DNA from 4 places in the Candidatus Pantoea rara genome. Region 4 is predicted to be linked to each of the others. Evidence: predicted binding sites of a transcription regulator. Region 4 holds the regulator's gene; each other region holds the start of a gene.
The links. The regulator PurR, encoded in region 4, represses purine synthesis genes. The targets are predictions, from matches to a motif close to CANGCAAACGTTTGCNTG.
Positions count from the first base shown of each region.

Region 1: ACR8BF_RS01460 (7-cyano-7-deazaguanine/7-aminomethyl-7-deazaguanine transporter) is a predicted target of PurR. The motif match lies at 1,264-1,281, and genes of this name have one in related genera.
Region 2: purT (formate-dependent phosphoribosylglycinamide formyltransferase) is a predicted target of PurR. The motif match lies at 1,014-1,031, and genes of this name have one in related genera.
Region 3: purL (phosphoribosylformylglycinamidine synthase) is a predicted target of PurR. The motif match lies at 1,397-1,414, and genes of this name have one in related genera.

Region 1 is NZ_CP194942.1:319,412-321,614, reverse strand. Features, by position in the region: gene ACR8BF_RS01470 (zinc/cadmium/mercury/lead-transporting ATPase) at 1-796, shown strand, start outside; gene tusA (sulfurtransferase TusA) at 850-1,101, opposite strand; gene ACR8BF_RS01460 (7-cyano-7-deazaguanine/7-aminomethyl-7-deazaguanine transporter) at 1,306-1,971, shown strand; gene ACR8BF_RS01455 (DcrB family lipoprotein) at 2,089-2,203, shown strand, end outside.
Region 2 is NZ_CP194942.1:1,752,033-1,754,235, forward strand. Features, by position in the region: gene purT (formate-dependent phosphoribosylglycinamide formyltransferase) at 1-975, opposite strand, end outside; gene ACR8BF_RS08220 (tellurite resistance TerB family protein) at 1,141-1,797, shown strand; gene ACR8BF_RS08225 (prolyl oligopeptidase family serine peptidase) at 1,924-2,203, shown strand, end outside.
Region 3 is NZ_CP194942.1:1,047,228-1,049,430, reverse strand. Features, by position in the region: gene purL (phosphoribosylformylglycinamidine synthase) at 1-1,311, opposite strand, end outside; gene mltF (membrane-bound lytic murein transglycosylase MltF) at 1,578-2,203, shown strand, end outside.
Region 4 is NZ_CP194942.1:2,216,385-2,218,587, forward strand. Features, by position in the region: gene ACR8BF_RS10445 (YnhF family membrane protein) at 46-135, opposite strand; gene purR (HTH-type transcriptional repressor PurR) at 417-1,442, shown strand; gene punR (DNA-binding transcriptional activator PunR) at 1,439-2,203, opposite strand, start outside.

The sequences.
Region 1 (2,203 bases), 1.9 Mb from region 4:
GGGTGCGACCCATCCACTGGCCAGCGCTATCGTGTCGGCTGCGCAGGCGCGTGACCTTGTTATTCCTGACGCGCAGGATCAGCAGGTACAGGCCGGACGCGGTATCAGTGCGCAGGTCTCAGGCCAGCAGATTCAGCTGCTGACGCCCGGCCATACTCCCGGTCTGACGCCGCAGCAAAATGCGCAGATTGCTCAGCAGGAAGCCGAAGGTGAAACCCTGGTGGTGCTGATGCGCGATGGCGAAGCGCTGGGTGCGCTGGCCCTGCGCGATCAGCTGCGCGACGACGCCGTGGCGGCGTTAAAAGCGTTGAAAAAGCTGGGTATTGAGAGCCTGATGCTGACGGGTGACAATCCGCGCGCTGCGGCGGCGATAGCCCGCCAGCTGGATATAGATTATCGCGCCAGCCTGCTGCCCGCCGATAAGGTGGCGGCGATCCGTGAACTGAGTCAGCAACAGCCGCTGGCGATGGTCGGAGATGGCATTAACGATGCCCCGGCGATGAAAGCGGCGACGCTGGGCATTGCGATGGGCAGTGGCACCGATGTCGCGCTGGAAGCGGCCGATGCAGCACTGACGCGTAACCAGCTCAGCAATCTGGCCCCGATGATTGCGCTGGCACGCCGGACACGGCGCATCATTCGCCAGAATATCGGAATTGCGCTGGGTCTGAAGGCGATTTTCCTGGTCACTACCCTGATGGGCCTGACCGGACTCTGGCTGGCGGTACTGGCAGATTCGGGAGCGACCGCGCTGGTCACCGCCAACGCGTTGCGGTTACTGCGTCGTCGCGCCTGACTGTGAGGCTTCTGATCGAAGAGTGAGGTTTAAGACGGCCCGAACGGCTGTCGTTAACCTGCCATGCCTTTGCGGATCAGAAACTGGTAGGGCAGCGTGTCGGTCTGCTGCGCCAGCAGGCCATGTTCCATAAAGCGGCAGAAGCCGGGAATATCGCGGGTCGTCGCCGGATCATCGGCGATGATCAGCAACGTCTCGCCATCCTGCAGGCCGCGTACGGTTTTGCGCACCATCATCACCGGCTCCGGGCAACGCAGGCCACGGGCATCCAGCTGATGGTCGGCAGAGGAAAAAGCATCGCTCATAATCAACTCGGTTCAGGTAAAGGGCGCTCATTCTAGCGCGTGCTGGCGGTGAATCAAGGCGATAACGATTGCGCTAAAATTAACCATTGCATAAAAAGCACAACGCGGTAAGATGCCGCCGCTTTTTGCTCATAAAACTGCCAGGCGCTGCCCGAACGGCGTCCCGCAATGGGTTCCCTCACCCCAACATTAAAAAGGTTGAATATGCTCGCATTTTCTTCGCGTCAGCGCATGCATGCGCTTTTCTGGTTGTCGCTGTTTCACCTGCTGGTGATCACATCAAGTAACTATCTGGTTCAGCTGCCTATTTCTGTCTTTGGCTTCCATACTACCTGGGGTGCATTCAGCTTTCCCTTTATCTTCCTGGCGACCGATCTTACCGTGCGTATTTTTGGCGCACCGCTGGCCCGGCGCATTATTCTGGCCGTGATGATCCCAGCGCTGTTTATCTCTTACGGCGTCTCCGCGCTGTTTTATCAGGGTGAATGGCAGGGATGGCAGGCACTGGAAGTGATGAACCTGTTTGTTGCCCGTATCGCCTGCGCCAGCTTCATGGCTTATGCGCTGGGTCAGATCCTCGACGTTCACGTGTTCAACCGTCTGCGTCGTCTGCCACAGTGGTGGATAGCACCGGGCTGTGCCATGTTCCTGGGGAATATCAGCGATACGCTGGCCTTCTTCTTTATCGCCTTCTATAAAAGTCCTGATGCGTTTATGGCGCAGCACTGGGTTGAGATCGCCCTCGTGGATTACAGCTTCAAAGTGCTGATCTGCATGGTCTTCTTCCTGCCCGCCTACGGCGTGCTGCTCAACGCCGCGCTGAAGCGTCTGGCGGAGCGCCAGACCGCCCGCCAGGTAAATTTCGGCTAAGCGCCCATACAGTTTTCTGCTATTACCCGCTAAGATCTTCTGACAATCATCAGGTTGCGTTTGCAACCTGATTCCTGTTGTATTACTGCCTGACTGGAAACTTAAAAAGGGATTCTGATGCGCAACCTGGTGAAATATGTAGGAATGGGTTTACTGGTTCTTGGCTTAGCGGCCTGTGACCAGAAGAAAGATGAAGCGGCAAATGACAACGGCGTCAGCGCCAGTCAGTCGG
Region 2 (2,203 bases), 460 kb from region 4:
AACAGCGGAAGCGGACGGACCATACTGACGAATCCCACCAATCGGTAGCCCCAGGAACGCCCGCACGTGCAGCGCAAACTCTGACAGATCCTGCGAAATCAGCGTGACCATGCCGGTATCGTGTGGACGCGGTGAAACTTCGCTGAACACCACCTCATCACCGCAGACAAACAGCTCAACGCCAAACAGGCCATAGCCGCCCAGCGCCTTAACGACCTGCGCGGCAACATCCTGCGCCCGTTGCAGCGCCAGTTCACTCATCTGCTGCGGCTGCCAGGACTCGCGGTAATCGCCATCCTCCTGACGGTGACCAATCGGCGCACAGAAGTGAATGCCATCGACGGCGCTGATGGTGAGCAGGGTGATCTCGAAATCGAAGTTGACGACGCCTTCAACGATGACGCGACCGGCACCGGCACGGCCACCCTGTTGCGCATAGTCCCAGGCTTTATCGAGCTGGCTGGCGTCGCGGATAAAGCTCTGGCCTTTGCCCGATGAGCTCATTACCGGCTTCACAATGCAGGGGAAACCGATCTCTGTGGCGGCTTCATCGAAGCGTACCTTGCTGTCCGCAAAGCGATAGCGTGAGGTCGGCAGTGACAGCTCTTCAGCCGCCAGGCGGCGAATGCCTTCGCGATTCATGGTGAGTCGTGCAGCGCGGGCGGTCGGAACTACACGCTGGCCTTGCTGCTCCAACTCAACCAGCGTATCGGTGGCGATGGCTTCGATTTCCGGTACCACAAAGTCAGGCTTCTCAACGGCTATCAATGCTGCCAGCGCCGCGCCATCCAGCATGTTAATGACATGGCTGCGATGGGCGACATGCATTGCCGGCGCATCGGCGTAACGATCAACCGCGATCACCTCCACACCCAGACGCTGACACTCCAGCGCCACTTCTTTACCCAGTTCACCTGAACCCAATAACATCACACGCGTTGCCGCCGGACGCAGCGCTGTTCCGAGAGTCGTCATACATTCCCCTAAGCAGTCAAAATTCGCGCGCAAGTATAAACGAAAACGTTTGCGTTCTCATCTTTCGCGCAGTTGATACCGCTTTTTGCCGTACTTTTCCCGCTCTGACGTTTCCTGACATCCTTTTGGGCAGGATAGCGGCTGACATCCTGAAAGGAGTGAATGATGAATAACTGGTTGCAACAGATTCAGTCGGTGCTGACAAAGAAGGGCGGTGACGGAAAATCGGGCGGTGGCTTAAGCGACATGCTGGCACCCGGCGCACTGGGCGGTCTGGCCGCGATGCTGATCTCCAGCAAGTCGTCGCGCAAACTGCTGACTAAATATGGCGGCAAAGCCCTGATTGTGGGGGGTGGCGCGGCGGCTGGCGCGGTGCTGTGGAACAAATACAAACAGCGGGTCAGCGAGGCGCACCAGAATGAACCTGACTTCGGTGTGGCGCAGACGCCTGTTGATCTGCGCGCCGAACGTCTGGTGACCGCGCTGGTGTTTGCCGCCAAAAGCGATGGGCACATCGACGATCAGGAGCGGGCAGCCATCCAGCAGAATATTCATCAATCCGGTTATGGTCAGGATGCAGAACGGCTGATTCAGAAAGCGATGAACCGCCCGCTGGATCCCCAGTGGCTGGCCGCCGATGTGAAAAATGAAGAAGAAGCGCTGGAGCTTTATTTCCTGAGCTGTGCCGCCATCGACGTGGATCACTTTATGGAGCGCAGCTATCTCTCCGCGCTGGGTGACGCGCTGAAAATCCCTCAGGATGTGCGCGACGGCATTCAGCAGGATCTTGAGGCTGAAAAAGCCCGTCTGCCCGCCAGTTAATTCCATTACGACTCCGCTGGCGGCTTACAGGACGTGCTGAGCCAGCGGCAGCTTCTCTCGTCATCTCTGGCTTCCGGCCGCTGAAGTGTTACGCTTACAGATCATTATGTTGATGGAGACGAATGGATGAAAGCACCCATCGCAAAAAAAATACCCCATGAGATGACGCTGCATGGCGAGACCCGCGTTGACAATTATTACTGGCTGCGCGATGACAAACGCGAAAACAGCGAGGTTCTTGATTACCTGCGTGCCGAAAATAATTACGGCAAAAAAATCATGTCTTCACAACAGCCGCTTCAGGACCGGGTATTAAAAGAGATCATTGATCGGCTGCCGCCCGAAGATCACTCAGTGCCCTATGTGAAAAATGGCTACCGCTATCAGAGTCGTTACCAGACCGGTA
Region 3 (2,203 bases), 1.2 Mb from region 4:
CACCACCAGCTTCGCGCCCACGGTGATTTCGCCTTTCTGCACGTGGTCGGCACGGATGTTACCGATGCCGCCCGCCAGCATGATCGGCTTGTGGTAGCCGCGCAGCTCGGTGCCGTTGTGGCTGGTAACCTGCTCTTCATAAGTACGGAAGTAGCCGTTCAGTGCGGGACGACCAAATTCATTGTTAAAGGCAGCGCCGCCCAAAGGGCCGTCGGTCATGATCTCCAGCGCGCTGACGATGCGGGCTGGTTTGCCGAAGTCCTCTTCCCACGGCTGTTCAAAGCCCGGGATACGCAGGTTTGAGACCGAGAAACCGACCAGGCCCGCTTTTGGTTTAGAGCCACGTCCGGTTGCGCCTTCATCACGAATTTCACCACCGGAACCGGTCGCAGCACCCGGCCACGGCGAGATCGCCGTTGGGTGGTTGTGGGTTTCCACCTTCATCAGGATATGCGCCGCTTCCTGATGCCAGCGGTATTCGCTCTCTCCGGCGTCAGCAAAGAAGCGACCAACCTCTGAACCTTCCATTACGGCAGCGTTATCTTTATAAGCAGACAGCACGAAGTCCGGCGTCTGCTCCATCGTATTTTTAATCATCTTAAACAGCGACTTCGGCTGTTTCTCGCCGTCGATAATCCAGTCGGCGTTGAAAATCTTGTGACGACAGTGCTCAGAGTTCGCCTGCGCAAACATATAGAGTTCAATGTCGTTGGGGTTACGGCCCAGTGCGGTAAACGCCGCCACCAGGTAGTCAATTTCATCATCTGCCAGCGCCAGGCCCAGGGAGATATTGGCCTGAACCAGCGCCTGACGGCCCTCACCCAGCAGATCGACACTTTTGACCGGCTGCGGCGTGTGGTGCGCGAACAGCTGCTCAGCCTGCGCCAGATCGCTGAAAACCGTTTCCATCATCCGATCGTGCAGCAGCGTGCCCAGCGTTTGCCACTGTGCTTCGGTCAGCTGGGGAGCCTGTACATAGAAAGCCAGACCACGTTCCAGACGACGCACCTGTGGCAGGCCGCAGTTGTGGGCGATGTCGGTTGCTTTGGATGACCAGGGCGAAATCGTGCCAGGACGCGGCGTCACCAGCAGCAGACGACCCTGTGGGGCATGTTCAGCGAGAGAGGGACCATATTTCAGCAGGCGTTGCAGACGGCTCTGTTCGTCAGCGCTTAAGGGCGCGCTGACATCAGCAAAATGGATGTACTCAGCGTAAATATCACTCACCGGCAGATGAGCGTCCTGAAAGCGGGTCAGCAGTTTGTTTACACGAAATGCCGACAGGGCGGGCGAACCACGCAGAATTTCCATTAATAAGTCTCTCGTCAGGGCGCCGGGCGACGCAAATTGGGCGCAACAGGGAAAACGGGGCGTATTATAGAGAAAGCGACCTCGCGACGAAACCGTTTGCGCACAATTTTTGGCGACCCGGATTTGCCTGAATTTTGCGCAAAAGCTGCTATAAAAGTTGCTCAGCGTGATTTAGTTGCGCAAAATGCCCCTCGCTCTGGGAGTTCAAAGAAGATAAATACTGCCTTTAAAAGACAGAGGCCTTAGAGCCAGCGAGAGATAACTATTTGAAACGCCTAAAATTTAATTATCTGTTTATCGGTCTGGTTGCCGTGCTGTTAGCGTTAGCGCTGTGGCCCTCCATTCCCTGGTATGGGGGTGGGCAGGATACGATTTCACAGATTAAATCGCGGGGAGTGCTGCGTGTCAGTACCATCAACTCCCCATTGACTTACTACACAGTGAACAAGTTACCGGCCGGTATGGATTATGAGCTGGCAAAACGCTTCGCCGATTATCTGGGCGTCAAACTCGAGGTGACGGTTCGTCCTAACCTGAGCGATCTGTTTGATGACCTTGACGATGGTAAAGCCGATTTGCTGGCTGCTGGCCTCAACTATAACAATGAACGCCTGACGCGCTTTCAGACCGGGCCAGGTTACTACAACGTTTCGCAGCAGCTGGTCTATCGCGTGGATAAGCCGCGCCCTAAAAACCTCGGTGACTTAAAGGGGCGGCTGACGGTTGCATCGGGATCGGCTTATCTGTCAACGCTCAAGAGCGCGCGTTCCAGTCAGTTCCCCGATCTGGACTGGGCGATCTCCACCGATCTGAGTCCTAAAGCGTTGCTGGAAGCGGTGGCCGCTGGCAAGCTTGACTACACAATTGGCGATTCTGTAACCATCGCCCTGTT
Region 4 (2,203 bases):
CAGCATTACAGGCAGAAAAAAGCCGGGATATTCCCGGCTTTTTTATTAGTGCAGAATGGCGGTAAAACTAAAGGCCACAATCATCAGCAGACAGCCCACGGTGGTCATTAACGCCAGTTTAAGATCGGTACTCATTGCTTGCTCCTTAGTCACACAATGTGTAGGGATATGGCATTTTCCCACACAGCCCGGTAAAAATCTCGTTTTATCCGTCCAGCCTTGTTAGAATCCCGCCTTTGTTGCGCAACGCGCGCAACTCTGATTCCGTTTGCGCATCTTTTACAGCGTTTATTCATCGCCCCAGGCCAGTTTACGAGCCGGAAAGCTGCATTTTTGCGTAAAAAACCCCTGAGCAGACGCAAACGTTTAACACTACGCTTATCATAGAGTTAGATAAGCACTGGAGTCCGATTTTCATGGCAACAATTAAAGATGTGGCGAAACGCGCCGGCGTCTCAACGACCACCGTTTCGCACGTCATCAATAAAACCCGCTTTGTCGCTGAAGAAACGCGTAACGCGGTCTGGCAGGCGATCAAAGAACTGCACTACTCGCCGAGCGCCGTTGCACGCAGCCTGAAAGTGAACCATACCAGGACGCTGGGCCTGCTTGCCACCTCCAGCGAAGCGCCCTATTTCGCTGAAATTATTGAAGCGGTTGAAAATCACTGTTTTGACAAAGGCTATACGTTGATTCTGGGTAATGCGCATAACGATCTGCAAAAACAGCGCGCCTACCTCAGCATGATGGCGCAGAAACGCGTCGATGGTCTGCTGGTGATGTGCTCTGAATATCCGGATGATCTGCTGCAGATGCTGGAAGAGAACCGCAATATTCCGATGGTGGTGATGGACTGGGGCGAGTCGCGCGCCGACTTCACCGACACGGTACTCGATAATGCTTTTCAGGGCGGCTATCTGGCGGGACGCTATCTGATTGAACGTGGACACCGGGATATTGGTGCTATTCCCGGTCAGATGGAGCGTAACACCGGAGGTGGACGTCATGCCGGTTTCCTGAAGGCACTGGAAGAAGCGGGTATTCTGCCGCGCGCCGAGTGGATTGTGCAGGGTGATTTTGAGCCGGAGTCGGGCTATCAGGCGATGCAGCAGATCCTGTCACAGAAACAGCGTCCGACGGCGGTGTTCTGCGGTGGTGACATCATGGCGATGGGCGCGATTTGCGCTGCCGACGAGATGGGTTTGCGTGTGCCTCAGGATATTTCGGTAATCGGCTACGACAATGTGCGCAACGCCCGCTACTTCGCGCCGGCTCTGACCACCGTGCATCAGCCTAAAGCCCAGCTGGGTGAGAAAGCGCTGGATATGCTGCTGGACCGCATCACCAGTAAGCGTGAAGTGTCACAAACGATTGAAGTCCACCCTACGCTGATAGAGCGCCGTTCCGTGGCCGATGGTCCGTTCCGTGACTATCGCCGTTAATCCTCGCTTAACCACTCCTGATTAAGCGTTTGCGCATCACCCAGATAGCTGAGTAGCCAGCCTGTCGCCGGTGATGCGCGATCCTCGGCCCAGCTAACACAGCAGGGGCTGTCCGGAAACGCCACCGGCAAGGTCAGTTCAACCAGATCGCCGCAGTCGAGCAGTGGCCTTGCAAGATGTCCCGGCACCATCGCCACACACAATCCCGCCTGCACGCACTCCAGCCCGGTTTGCCATTCCGGCACCACCAGTCTGCGCTGATTATCTAACGTCCACGTCATACGGCGCGGCAGCGCACGCGAGGTATCTTCCAGCACCAGCGAAGGCCAGCTACGCAGCGTATCGTCATCAATCTGGCTCGCCTGTGTCAGTGGGTGATCGGGTGCAACTACGCAGCGCCAGTTGAGGGTGCCCATATCACGAAACGCAAAACGTCCGCCCACCGGAATCGCCTGGGTGGCCCCAATGGCCACTTCTACCCGTCCATCGGCGAGCGCATCCCAGACGCCGTTAAAGACTTCATAATGAATGATCAGCTCCATATCGGGAAAATGGCGATAGAAATCTTTGACAAGTTGCCGGGTTCGCTGAGGTTTGGCGATACGGTCAACGGCAATGCTGAGGTGCCCGCGCCAGCCGTTGGCCAGCTGCTGACACTGTCGCCGTGTGGCAAGCATTTTTTTGATGACGCTTCGCCCTTCCCGGACAAAATGCTCGCCCGCCGGGGTCAGGACCACTTCGCGATGCTGACGTTCAAACAG